3 regions of the Mongoliitalea sp. genome follow, and region 1 is predicted to be linked to each of the others. Evidence: riboswitches for the same ligand, from Rfam matches in the RefSeq annotation. Region 1 holds a riboswitch; each other region holds the start of a gene.
What was found. A riboswitch is a leader RNA that binds a small molecule or an ion and turns the genes downstream of it on or off. The one in region 1 is predicted to bind S-adenosylmethionine.

Region 1 (4,060 bases):
GATAAGGACCTCCCCGATGGGCAGAGACCATGGGAATCCTATCCGAAGACCAAGTATAAAAATCCTTCGTCTCCTCCAAATTTCTTAATACGATGGTTTTTAGCCCCTTTTCATCGGTGGATTCTTGCGCCTGTGTGGTGCTCGCTTGCTTACAAGATACCAGCAAAAACAGACCTGCAATCAGTAATTTATTCATCGTTTTTATCTTTTTTAAACCAAAACCCTGAAGATCGTTTTTGAAACAAAGATTCCATGTCCTGAATCTCAAGGTTAAGCGCTTGGGTGGAAATCAGGATTTCAACCAAAGAAATGCCCAAGGAAACCAGCAAGGCCAACATACTTCCGATGAAGACGTAGTTGGCAGCTTCCTGTGCTTCTGTAAATATCAAAAACATACATATCACACAGAGCAAGAAACTCAATACCCCACACAATTGCATGTATTTAATCATGCTCAACCGGCGCTTGAGGTTGTGAATTTGCTCAATAATGATCTCCTGTTCGGGATTTTCCAAGTACTTTTTGTGCAATCCCCGTATGAGATTAGCAATGGCCAAAAAGCGGTTTGTAAAAGCCAGCATCATGAGCGTAATCGCAGAAAATAACAAGGCCGGGGTCGATAGCTGTAGCTCCATGAGTAGAAATGATTGAATGTTAAAAGTGAGAAATAAAGAAGGAAAATAAAAACAGCTCCTATAAAAGGTTCTTTCAAAAGCTAGTTTCCTCGGACTAAACCAAAAAAAACACGCTTCCAAAAAAAAACATGTTAACTCTATAATTTTTATAGGGTTTTTCTTGCTTTTCATGTTTGTCAACCCTTTCTTTGCATCATCCTTTCACTTTTTAGGTGTTGGGATTTATACAGAAGAGGCGAGAGACGGGCTCCCTGACCCTCTGGCAACCATTCGAATCGTCGAAAAGGTGCCAATTCCCACCAAGCATTCCTTGGAACTATAAATTCTTAACCACATGAAAAACACTCCTTGCAAGCCAATTTTATTCGTATCCCTACCAAAGAATACTGAGTCATCAATCGGTACAGGCTATTGGTTAATCAGCATTGGCAATTCTATTCGCATATTCAATTAACTATCATATACTTAAAACGAATCAACCATGGCTTATCGATTTGAAACGCTGCAACTGCATGCAGGACAGACCCCAGACAAGGCAACCAATTCCAGAGCAGTTCCCATTTACCAAACCACCTCCTACGTGTTCAATTCAGCCGAACACGGGGCCAATCTCTTTGCTTTGAAAGAATTCGGGAATATCTACACCCGAATCATGAACCCTACCACCGATGTCTTCGAACAACGCATCGCAGCGTTGGAAGGCGGTGTAGCAGCGGTGGCCACTTCCTCAGGACAAGCAGCCCAATTCCTTGCCCTGAACAATATTCTTCAAGCAGGTGAAAACTTTGTCTCCAGCCCTTCCCTCTACGGTGGTACTTACAATCAATTTAAAGTGGCATTCAAACGCCTTGGAATCACAGCCAAATTCGCCAAAGGTAACAATGCAGAAGATTTCGAGCCGCTGATTGATGAACATACCAAAGCCATCTACCTAGAAACCATCGGAAATCCTGAGTTCAATATTCCAGACTTCGAAGCCTTTGCCAAACTAGCTCAAAAACATGACCTGCCTTTAGTAGTGGACAATACGTTTGGAGCAGGCGGCTATTTATGCCAGCCTATCAAACACGGAGCGAATATCGTTACCTCCTCTGCCACCAAGTGGATTGGAGGGCATGGTACTTCGATTGGAGGGATCATCGTGGATGGAGGAAATTACAACTGGGGAAATGGTAAATTTCCACAGTTTTCCGAACCCTCAGAAGGCTATCATGGGTTGAATTTTTGGGAGGTATTCGGAGAAAACAATCCTCTAGGACTTCCCAATGTAGCCTTTGCCATGAGAGCTAGGGTAGAAGGATTGAGAGACTTCGGCCCGGCATTAAGTCCATTCAATTCTTTTCTGCTCCTTCAAGGACTGGAAACCCTTTCTCTGCGTGTGCAACGAACAGTAGAAAATGCCTTGGCTTTGGCAACTTGGCTGGAAAACCATCCAAAAGTCCAAAAAATAAACTATCCCGGACTCCCATCCTCTCCCCATCATGCATTTGGTAAAAAATACCTGACGCATGGCTTTGGAGGGGTGTTGAGTTTTGAGTTGAAAGGCGATAAAGAAAGCACCAGTCAGTTTATCAGTGAACTGAAACTGGTTTCTCACTTAGCAAATGTAGGCGATGCAAAAACCTTGATTATCCAACCATCCGCTACCACCCATCAACAGCTAAGTCAAGAAGAACAAACTGCTGCCGGAGTCACTCCAACCATGCTTCGGGTATCTTTGGGCATCGAGCATATCGATGATATCAAAGAAGATTTCCAGCAGGCTTTTGATAAGCTCTAAGCACATAAAAATACACCTGTCAGCGCATATTTCTCCTGACAGGTGTACCTTTCTAATATATGGGTAACCGCAAAATATCTACCCGTTTGTCGGTTTCTAACTTGACGAAGTAATGTCCATCTTCGATGTGATAGGGGTAATGGGGAGTTTTTCCTAAAGCTTTATAGCTAGCACGGGAAATGTCCAGTTCCCAAATTTCGTAGTGTTTTTCAGGGATATTCCATACCAACAGATAATCCCGCTTAAATTTTAAATCAGAAAACACTTCCCAAAATCTAAATTTATTGGTATCAACCCCGAGCTTTATTTGCTTTGCATGTACTTGTTCGGTAGTTTGGCTTAAGAGATAAAGAGTATTGTTCATTCGCTCAAGCATAAGCAATTGACCACCATTCACTGCATAGGTGACATTTCTGTAGGGAATATCCTCATAGATTACTTTTTCCGTTATAGGATGAAATTTCCACCAGGGATTTTTTTCTTTGCCATCGATGATGAAGTTAGATTCCACTGGTACTCTCCCACCATAAAAATCCTTTCTAGAAGAAGTAATATCCGGATTTGACCTTAGATCTTTTGTAGGCAAGGCAAAAAACTGCCGTTCAAATAATTTCGAACCTTCCTTATTTTTACCCTTCTTGGAAGATTCTTTTTTCTGAAAAAATGGCGTAATTACCCAATTATCCCAAAAAAATATTGGGTCATCTATTGACATTCCGTTTTCTTTGACATCAAAAAAATACCTCATTCCAATACTCCTGTCAATCACTATTTTGCCATCTTGAATGCTAAAGTCAAGGGAAGAATTACCAATAGAAGTAAACGAGTTTTCCTCGGTCTTTATAATCCGCCTATACCCTTCTAGCCAACCTGTCAAGGTATCAATACCCAAATTCTGCTTGTCCAAAAGCATCAATCGAGATTTATTGGAATTCCTTTTTTCCAAATAGCTCACGATCTTATAATCCCCAAAGGGAATCAGCTCTGTCAGCGTACAGTTTTCACAGCCATAGAGATAAAAGTCAGTTTGGGCTTTCGAATGAACGATACAAACCCCAAAAAGAAAAACAATCAAAAGAATCAATCGCATAACAACTAGTGGTTAGTAATTCATGAATTTAGTCCAATACTATAAATGTAAACGTGGCTTTGTTTTCTACCTCTTCACTCCGATTTTTGATTAATACGCCATTTTTATAAGGAAAAGAGATAGGTAAAATCAAATTGCCAGCATCTAATTCAAAAATTTCAATGGTTTTGAAATCCGTTTCAGCTTTCGCGACCAAGAGCAGCCATTGACCAAAAAGATTGGTATTGAAGGTCCCATCTGCTTTTTGAAGCGCCTGTGGTTTTTTCTTTAAACGAATGATGGCATCTAACTGAGGATGGTACATGGTCTTCAAAAACCAAGGCTCCACAATACCTAAATTCTGTTCCTTTTGTAAATCCTCATTGGACCTACTTAACCCTTTGGCCAATACAGGAAAATCACTGGTGGCTATCCACAATTCTTTTAGAAAATTACCTTCTGTATCAAATAAAGTAACTCGAGGGCTCATTGGAAAAGATAGGGCTACACCTTCTGAATGTTCACTTAAAGATATCTCACCCAAAAATCCAAAATATCCGTCTTTTTGCTGATATA
Region 2 (4,060 bases), on a different contig from region 1:
CAACCGATATTTCCTATGGCATGATGCGTGTGGAAGTAAGAAGTAAACTGGGAGATTCTCATTTGGGACATGTGTTCAATGACGGTCCTAACCCAACCAGTTTACGCTATTGTATGAACTCTGCTGCTATGAAGTTTATCCCATTGGCCGAAATGGAAAAAGAAGGCTATGGCAGTTACAAATGGCTAGTAAATTAATTTCCGGAATGTCAAATTAATCCTTCCCCCCAAGACCTTTTTGGTTTTGGGGATTTGATGCTCCCAAAAGTGTTGACACTCCCCTTTCATCAAGAGTAAAGAGCCATTTTCCAGCTCAATTGACTTTTTGAGCTGTTTGTTTTCGTAGTGTCTTAATTGAAATGCACGGGATGCACCAAAGCTTACCGACGCAATGGTAGGATTTCCACCCAGCACCTTTTCATTATCCCGATGCCATCCCATACTATCTGCACCATTTCGGTAGTAGTTGAGCAATACGTGAGTGAATTTTTCTCCAGCTTCCTGTTCTACCGCATTCTTTATGTCAATCAAAAAATCTGTCCATGCCACTGGAGTCATTTCTATACCCGAATACCCATAAGGTTTGGAAGGGTCTCCGTATAGGGCGGTTAATCGAGGTTGCATCACCTGCTTCCCAAACATCCAAATAGGCTCTTGTTTCCAGGCTATTTCATTCAAAAGCTTCTCCCAAAAATAAGCTGATTGGTCGCCAGTAAAGAATTCGTGATAGTAATATGCCTCTCCTTGTACAGGCAATAAATTTTCTTGTGGTGAAGCGTGAAAGAGTTGCATACTGTAACAATAGTTCTTCTGAGGAATTGTTTACAAAAAGTAGAAAATCCACAGAGCTTTTCTTACTTTTAGTTAAAATTCATCAACACACACATGGCAAAATTTTTAAAAATCAGCATTCCTATCCTCATCTTAGTGCTTGCAGCATTGATTTATTGGAGATATTTCTTCGTTTTTGGCGAAGGAGTCAAGGGTGGCACACTCAATTATTTCGAGAAAAAAGGCTTTGTATTCAAAACTTGGGAGGGTAGATTGGTACAAGAAGGCTTCCAAAGTCCCACTGCCGGCGCACTTCAAAGCAATGAATTCCGCTTTAGCGCACAAGGGGATAATGTAGCCAATCAACTCGAGCGGGCAAGCGGTCGATTTGTAGAAGTGCGCTACAAGGAATACCTCAATGCACTTCCATGGAGAGGAGCTTCCAAATATGTCATTTATGAGGTAGTAGAAGTTGGCGAACGAGAAGGGGGAAGTAATCGGGATATTCCGTCCAATAAAGATTAATTTGTTTCAACAATAGCTGTCACAATGAAGAATCACCGTAGCAGTAGATTTTACAAAATTTGCTTTTCTGCGTTTGTGTATTTTTCTTTGTGACAGATTCTTTATCTGATTTATAAAGAAGAGGCGAGAGAACAGGCTCATTGACCCTCTGGCAACCACTCCAAGCGAAGGAAAAGGTGCCAAAACCTGCCCAAATGGGGACTATAAATTGGCAACTATGTACGTAACTATTTCCTTTCTTCAATATACTTTCCTCAGACGACCATATTCGTCTTTGATTTTTTCTGTTAACTATTCAATTATCTATTTCCATTTATCACACTATCAAGCTCTTATTTACTGGATTCAAAAAATCTGGCAACGGCATTTTTATACTATTCATAATCAATCAAGAAACAGATTAATCTAACATATATGGCTAATTTCGAAACCAACGCTATCAGAAACATCCCCGGAAATCCTCATCAGCGAGAGCACTCCACTCCTATTGCTTTGACATCTTCCTTCACTTTTGAAAATGCAGAAGAAGCCAGACAGATGTTTGCTGATGAAATCGATGGAAATATCTACTCCCGCTACTCCAATCCGAATACCGCAGAATTGATTCATAAAGTATGCGTAGCTGAAGGTACAGAAGCAGGTATTGCTACTGCTTCGGGCATGGCTGCCATGTTTGGTTCAATTGCCTCCATCTTACAGCAAGGAGATCATATTTTGGCTGCGCGCTCCTTATTTGGTTCTACGCATCAATTACTGACACGCATTTTTCCAAAATGGGGAATTACCTCCACCTATGGAGATATATCAGACTATAAAAATTGGGATCGCTTGGTTCAACCAAACACCAAGATGCTTTTTTTGGAAACACCTTCCAATCCTGGTTTGGAGATCATTGATTTGGAATGGGTCGGGAAATTTGCTGCTGCCCATAGCCTGATTTTGGTAGTCGATAACTGCTTTGCTACGCCTTACCTACAGCAACCTGCCAAGTGGGGTGCACATATAGTAACCCATTCCGCCACCAAATTCATCGATGGTCAAGGAAGAGTATTGGGAGGACTTATCTTAGGTACCAAGGAACTAATGGATGAAGTCACTTACTTCACAAGACACACGGGACCATCTATGTCTCCTTTCAATGCCTGGGTGTTGGCAAAAAGCATGGAAACCTTAGCGGTAAGAATGGACAGGCATTGTAGCAATGCACTGGCAGTTGCTACCTATTTCCAAGATAGCAAAGACGTGGAATTTGTTAAGTATCCGTTCTTGAAAACACATCCCCAATACGAGCTGGCACAAAAACAAATGAAACTGGGAGGTGGAATTATCACCCTTAACCTTCATGGTGGACTGACACGAGCCCAGCGCTTCATTGATCAGTTGCAGATGATTTCCATTACCCCTAACCTTGGAGATAGCAGAAGTATCGTAACTCACCCAGCCTCCACCACCCATAGTAAATTAAGCCCTGAGGAACGCGCCCTTGTGAGTATTACTGATGGCCTGGTAAGGATTTCGGTAGGTTTGGAACATCAAGATGATATTATCGCTGATATAGAGCGGGCCTTGGAGAAATCGAGATAGGGATATTGAGCTAGATAGATTTTTAGGAGTAGATAGTGATATATGCTTTGCGAAATAAATGGATATATGCCTAAGGCGGTATAACAGGGGCGTGTGATAAAAAAGATTACACTCTGCCCGCTGTCCGAGATTATAAATCTCGGACAGTAGATGATGGGGATTTGTAATCCCCATTTGTGGAATTCATGTAGTTAATTCATGAGATTTTCGGTCATGCTTGTGGCGTTATGTCAATGCTATGCGTATTAGCTATAATCAAACTGTGAAAAATGAAAAATCAAATCTCATTTCTACTCTCACTCTGTTTTTTGTTTATCAGTTCATGCCAGCTGTTTGAAAGTGAAGATACATTTACCTGTACCTTAGATGCTGCATTCTGTAACCCTTTAATACAAGAAGATTTTGAAAAAATAGCCATTCCCGTCAATGCCTTTTTAGGAAGCTTGCCTTCCAATCTATCTGAACAAGAGGTTATTGATCGACTCATGGAGTGGATGATTTGTAAAAGTTGTGTAGACTCTATTGATTTTTCCTGCGTTTCTTGTTTATCTTCTTTTCCTCCTCAAAGCAGAATAGGATTTACTGTATTAAAAGATGGTCAACCCCAGCTTCATTACATGGATATTCTCATGAGTGAGCAACCAAGATTTATGCGAGTGTTTAGGTTTTCGGAGTGATTTTAAATACGAAAGCACTAGTGGGGTTGCAAATCCCTATTTATCTTTTTCACGAAATTACAAATTTTTAGAAGCAGAGAAGCGTCAAAAAAGCCTAGAAGTCTTTCTAATCCCCTAGGCTTTTCATTTGTAAATATGATACCAACTCTTAAGCTTCTTTTCTGAAGGATTTATATGCATTAATCAACCCATTGGTAGATGCATCATGACTGCTGACTGCTTCCTCTGATTCCAGTTCAGGAAGAATGGCATTAGCCAAGACTTTACCCAATTCAACACCCCACTGATCAAAGCTATAAATATTCCAAATGACTCCTTGCACAAATATCTTGTGCTCATACATAGCAATCAATTGACCTAGCGTATATGGAGTAATCTTTTTAACCAAGATAGAATTCGTTGGTCTATTTCCTTCAAAAACGCGATGCGGAGCAATTTTTTCAATGGCCTCTGATGACTTACCCGCTTGCTGCATCTCCGCTTTCACTTCTGCTAAAGACTTGC
Region 3 (4,060 bases), on a different contig from region 1:
TTCCCTATTGAATTTTAGTTTTGTTGCTACAGAATCAAGTGTTTATTTTCCCGCAGCACCGCTTACATTTGCTTGGAACACCTTAAGTCCAGAAGAAATTCAAGGGATGCCCAATTTGCTTCGTTTGGACTTGGATACGAATGAAATCAGTGTTTTATCTACCTATGCAGCCGATTTTTTAGGAACTAACCTGAATAAAAATATTATGCCAACCTTATTTGAAGGGCTTAATAATGCTGTCATCATCAATCATAACTTCAAAGATATTTGGGTGTACCAAGACGGGGAATTAAAGCAACAGGAAGTTTCCTTTAGTCAGTTTTCATCTAGTCCCCCCACTTCTTCAAAGGATATCTTCGAAGATATGGAAGAAATTATGTGGTTAATGAATTATTCTGATGCGTATTGGGATGTGGTCAATTTGCCGCAACTTGATATGATGGCCAGAGTTGTAAAGTTTGACGAACGCCCAGAGATGGAAGGACCAGGTATGGACTTTGTTCCTTCTAAATGGGGTTTGGTGCTTACGGATGCTAATTTTAGCAAACTCGGAGAGTTTATATTTCCCATCAATGCCTATAACCCTCAATTATCTTACTCTAGTTCGGAAGGGATATGGGTTTGTACCACACATCCCAACCGATCAGATATGGAGGAGGGTGTTTTGGTATTTGAATTGTTGGCTATCAAGTAAACATCAAAGTGTATCTTCTAAGTAGAAACTGCTTAGAATATAGCTTAGTTGCTCGTATTCTATCAGAAATGCATCATGCCCCAAATGGGAGCTGATTTCCCGATAGGTGCCCTTAGGGACATGCTTGGCTATCAACTGTGATTCTTCTTTCAAAAAAAGCATATCTGTATCCACCCCAATTGTTAATACTTTGCTGGGAATTTGTTGTAAAGCTTTTTCTAGGCTACCACGTTTTCTTCCCAAGTCATGTGCATCCATGGCTTTGCTCAGCGTCCAGTAGGAAAAGGCGTTAAAGCGTTTGGCCAGTTTTTGTCCCTGGTACTGGAGGTAGGATGAAATTCGATAATTGTCCAGTTTTTCTTCCGTATCTTCTTGTTTGAGTTCGAAGTCTTTGGGGTGGCGGTAAGAAAGCATAGCAATGGCTCGGGCGGCTTTCAAACCGTCTTTTCCTGCATCAGGTTGCCGTTCGCCCCAGGTGCAATCAGCAGCTATAGCCATCCGTTGTGTTTCATTGAAACCTCGTATCCAGGGAGTAGCCTTGGCATTGGATGCAATGATGATGCTATGTTTTACCTGATCTTGAAGTAGGTAAGCCCATTCCAAGCCTACCTGCCCTCCCAGAGAACCGCCAATAATGGTGTCTATCCTTTCAATTTCCAAATGCTGCCTTAGCAAATCCAACGAATTGGCCATGTCTCGTGGTGTGACTTGCGGAAAGTCATAATAATAAAAATCTCCACTAATGGGGTTTACTGACAAGGGAGAGGTACTGCCATAGCTGGAGCCTAGTAAATTGGCACATACAATAAAATGCTTGGATGGATCATAGAATCGGTCTTCGCCAATAAGTCCATTCCACCAATCAGAGACCTTTGCATCACCTGTCAAGGCATGAATGACCCAAATTACATTGTCTTTGGCGGCATTGAGATTGCCTAGGGTGGTAAAGGACAACTCAAACTCAGGTAAAATTTCTCCGGATTCTAGTGTGAAGGGTTCATGATGGATGAAGGTATCTTGACTCATATCGATGGTATAATAACTGCTGATCAAATTCATGGGAAATGTAAACTAATGAGATGTAACACAAGGTGAAAGCAATTGGCAATAAGCCATGTGAAGAAGCGACCGCATGAGTCGTTCACAAGTTGATAAGATGTGTTAATGCTGATAAGCCGTACGTGTCATAACTGTTGAATTTATAGTTCCGAAGGGAGATATTCCAATCGGCAGGAATTGGCACCTTTCCACACGGATGGTTGCCAGAGGGTCTCAGAGCCTGTCTCTCGCCTCTTCTGTATAAATCCAAGCACTAAAAAGTGAAAGGATACTGCAAAGAAAATATGCTTGGTTGGATTTACCAACCATTTCTCGTGATTTTTTAAAACAGGTCAAAGAATTTGAGCTACTTGAGCTTTGGATATTGCTGTTTGTTAAAGATGTTAGTTCATGCTTTCCAGTACTCTTGATTCATCCGTACTATGTTGGCAACTGAAATTCCTTGGGGGCATACTGCCTCGCAGGCTTTGGTCATCGTACAGGATCCAAAACCCTCTGCATCCATTTGAGCTACCATTGATTTTACGCGCTTACCAGCTTCTATACTTCCTTGAGGAAGCATAGCTAAATGACTGATTTTTGCCCCTGTAAAGAGTGCGGCACTGGCATTTTTACACATAGCCACACAAGCACCGCAACCAATGCATGCCGCGGAGTCAAATGCTTCTTCTGCTAATTCATGAGAAATCCGTGTACTATTGGCCTCAGGAGCTTGGCCTGTATTGACGCTGATGTAGCCTCCCGCCATGATGATGCGGTCAAAGGCTCTACGGTCTATGCACAAGTCTTTTTTGATGGGGAAGGCCTTTGCACGAAAAGGCTCAATGACTAATGTTTCACCATCTTTGAAACTACGTAAATGAGTTTGACAGGTAGTCACACCCTTCTCAGGACTGTGAATATCACCGTTGATAACAAAGCCACATTGCCCACAAATACCTTCCCTACAGTCCGAATCAAAAGCAACAGGTTCTTTATCAGACAAAATCAATTGTTCGTTTAACACATCCAACATCTCCGGCACAGACATCTCTTGATGCAACCCATTCAATTCATAGGTCTCGAATCCTCCTTTGGATTGATTGGATGCCTGTCTCCATATTTTTAAGGTTAATTTCATAATCAGGCGTAGGTTCGTTCTTGTGGTTTAATAAATTCAAACTGTAAGTCTTCCTTATGAAGCTTGAAGTGGCCATCTGCATATTCCCAAGCAGAGACATATTGGAAATTCACATCATCCCGCTTGGCCTCTCCTCCAGGAGTCTGATGCTCTACACGGAAATGTGCACCGCAGGATTCCTCCCGTTGCAAGGCATCATGGAAAATCAATTGCGCTAGCTCCAAATAGTCCTCTACCCGTGCAGCTTTCTCCAATTCCATATTCAGTTGCTTGGCAGAACCTGGAATTTTTAAGCGTACATAAAATTCTTTTTGAAGGTTTTTGATGGCCTGAAGGCCTTCTTCCATCACAGATTTTTCTCGGGCAAGACCGCATTTTTTTGTCAAAACTCCTCCCAATTCACGGTGAAACTGTTCTGCTGTTTTATCACCTTGAATGCTCATCAAGCGGGCAATTCTTTCTTCCGTAAGTTCAAGTTCTTCTTTTCCAAAACTTTCAGGTATGTGTTGTTTCGGCTGTTCACCTGCTAAATAGTTCATGACGGTGTGTGGAGCTATAAAATACCCATCCACACATGCTTGAAGTAAAGAGTTTGCGCCTAAGCGATTGGCACCATGATCCGCAAAATTTGCCTCACCCAATACAAACAGTCCTGGAATACTGCTTTGCAATTCATAATCTACCCATAATCCTCCCATAGAAAAATGGGCAGAGGGAGAAATCAGCATGGGAGAGTTGTAGGCATTAACTCCTGTGATTTTTTCATACATATCGAAAAGATTACCATAGCGCTTTTGTATGGTTTCTTTTCCATCTCGTAGAATGGCAGTCTGAAAATCCAAATACACGGCATTTTTCATAGGTCCAACACCCTTATCGGCATCTATCTGCTCCTTTGCTGCTCTAGATGAAATATCCCTTGGCGCCAAGTTTCCATACGATGGATACTTGCGTTCCAAGTAATAATCACGTTCGTTTTCAGGGATATCTTTTGGAGCTCTTGTGTCATTTGCTTTTTGGGGTACCCAAATTCTACCATCATTTCTCAAAGACTCTGACATCAATGTCAACTTGGACTGATGATTGCCTAACTGGGGTAGGGAAGTAGGGTGAAACTGTGTCCAGCTTGGCGCAGCGAAATAGGCTCCTTTTCTATGGGCTCTCCAAATCGCAGATCCGTTACAGTT

Region 2: another riboswitch for S-adenosylmethionine. It lies ahead of ACXIUD_RS14810 (trans-sulfuration enzyme family protein); the one in region 1 lies ahead of ACXIUD_RS08890 (O-acetylhomoserine aminocarboxypropyltransferase/cysteine synthase family protein).
Region 3: another riboswitch for S-adenosylmethionine. It lies ahead of ACXIUD_RS12985 (homoserine O-acetyltransferase family protein); the one in region 1 lies ahead of ACXIUD_RS08890 (O-acetylhomoserine aminocarboxypropyltransferase/cysteine synthase family protein).

The regions. Positions count from the first base shown of each region.
Region 1 is NZ_JBSZCK010000024.1:254,479-258,538, forward strand. It holds gene ACXIUD_RS08880 (glycerophosphodiester phosphodiesterase family protein) at 1-196, opposite strand, end outside; gene ACXIUD_RS08885 (DUF2721 domain-containing protein) at 189-635, opposite strand; SAM riboswitch class I at 855-960, shown strand; gene ACXIUD_RS08890 (O-acetylhomoserine aminocarboxypropyltransferase/cysteine synthase family protein) at 1,117-2,415, shown strand; gene ACXIUD_RS08895 (hypothetical protein) at 2,468-3,505, opposite strand; gene ACXIUD_RS08900 (DUF4221 family protein) at 3,534-4,060, opposite strand, start outside.
Region 2 is NZ_JBSZCK010000040.1:147,285-151,344, reverse strand. It holds gene msrB (peptide-methionine (R)-S-oxide reductase MsrB) at 1-197, shown strand, start outside; gene ACXIUD_RS14820 (alpha-ketoglutarate-dependent dioxygenase AlkB family protein) at 186-791, opposite strand; gene ACXIUD_RS14815 (hypothetical protein) at 885-1,295, shown strand; SAM riboswitch class I at 1,403-1,505, shown strand; gene ACXIUD_RS14810 (trans-sulfuration enzyme family protein) at 1,710-2,879, shown strand; gene ACXIUD_RS14805 (hypothetical protein) at 3,149-3,556, shown strand; gene pgi (glucose-6-phosphate isomerase) at 3,705-4,060, opposite strand, start outside.
Region 3 is NZ_JBSZCK010000035.1:34,689-38,748, forward strand. It holds gene ACXIUD_RS12980 (DUF4221 family protein) at 1-694, shown strand, start outside; gene ACXIUD_RS12985 (homoserine O-acetyltransferase family protein) at 698-1,753, opposite strand; SAM riboswitch class I at 1,891-2,000, opposite strand; gene ACXIUD_RS12990 (succinate dehydrogenase/fumarate reductase iron-sulfur subunit) at 2,142-2,873, opposite strand; gene ACXIUD_RS12995 (fumarate reductase/succinate dehydrogenase flavoprotein subunit) at 2,876-4,060, opposite strand, start outside.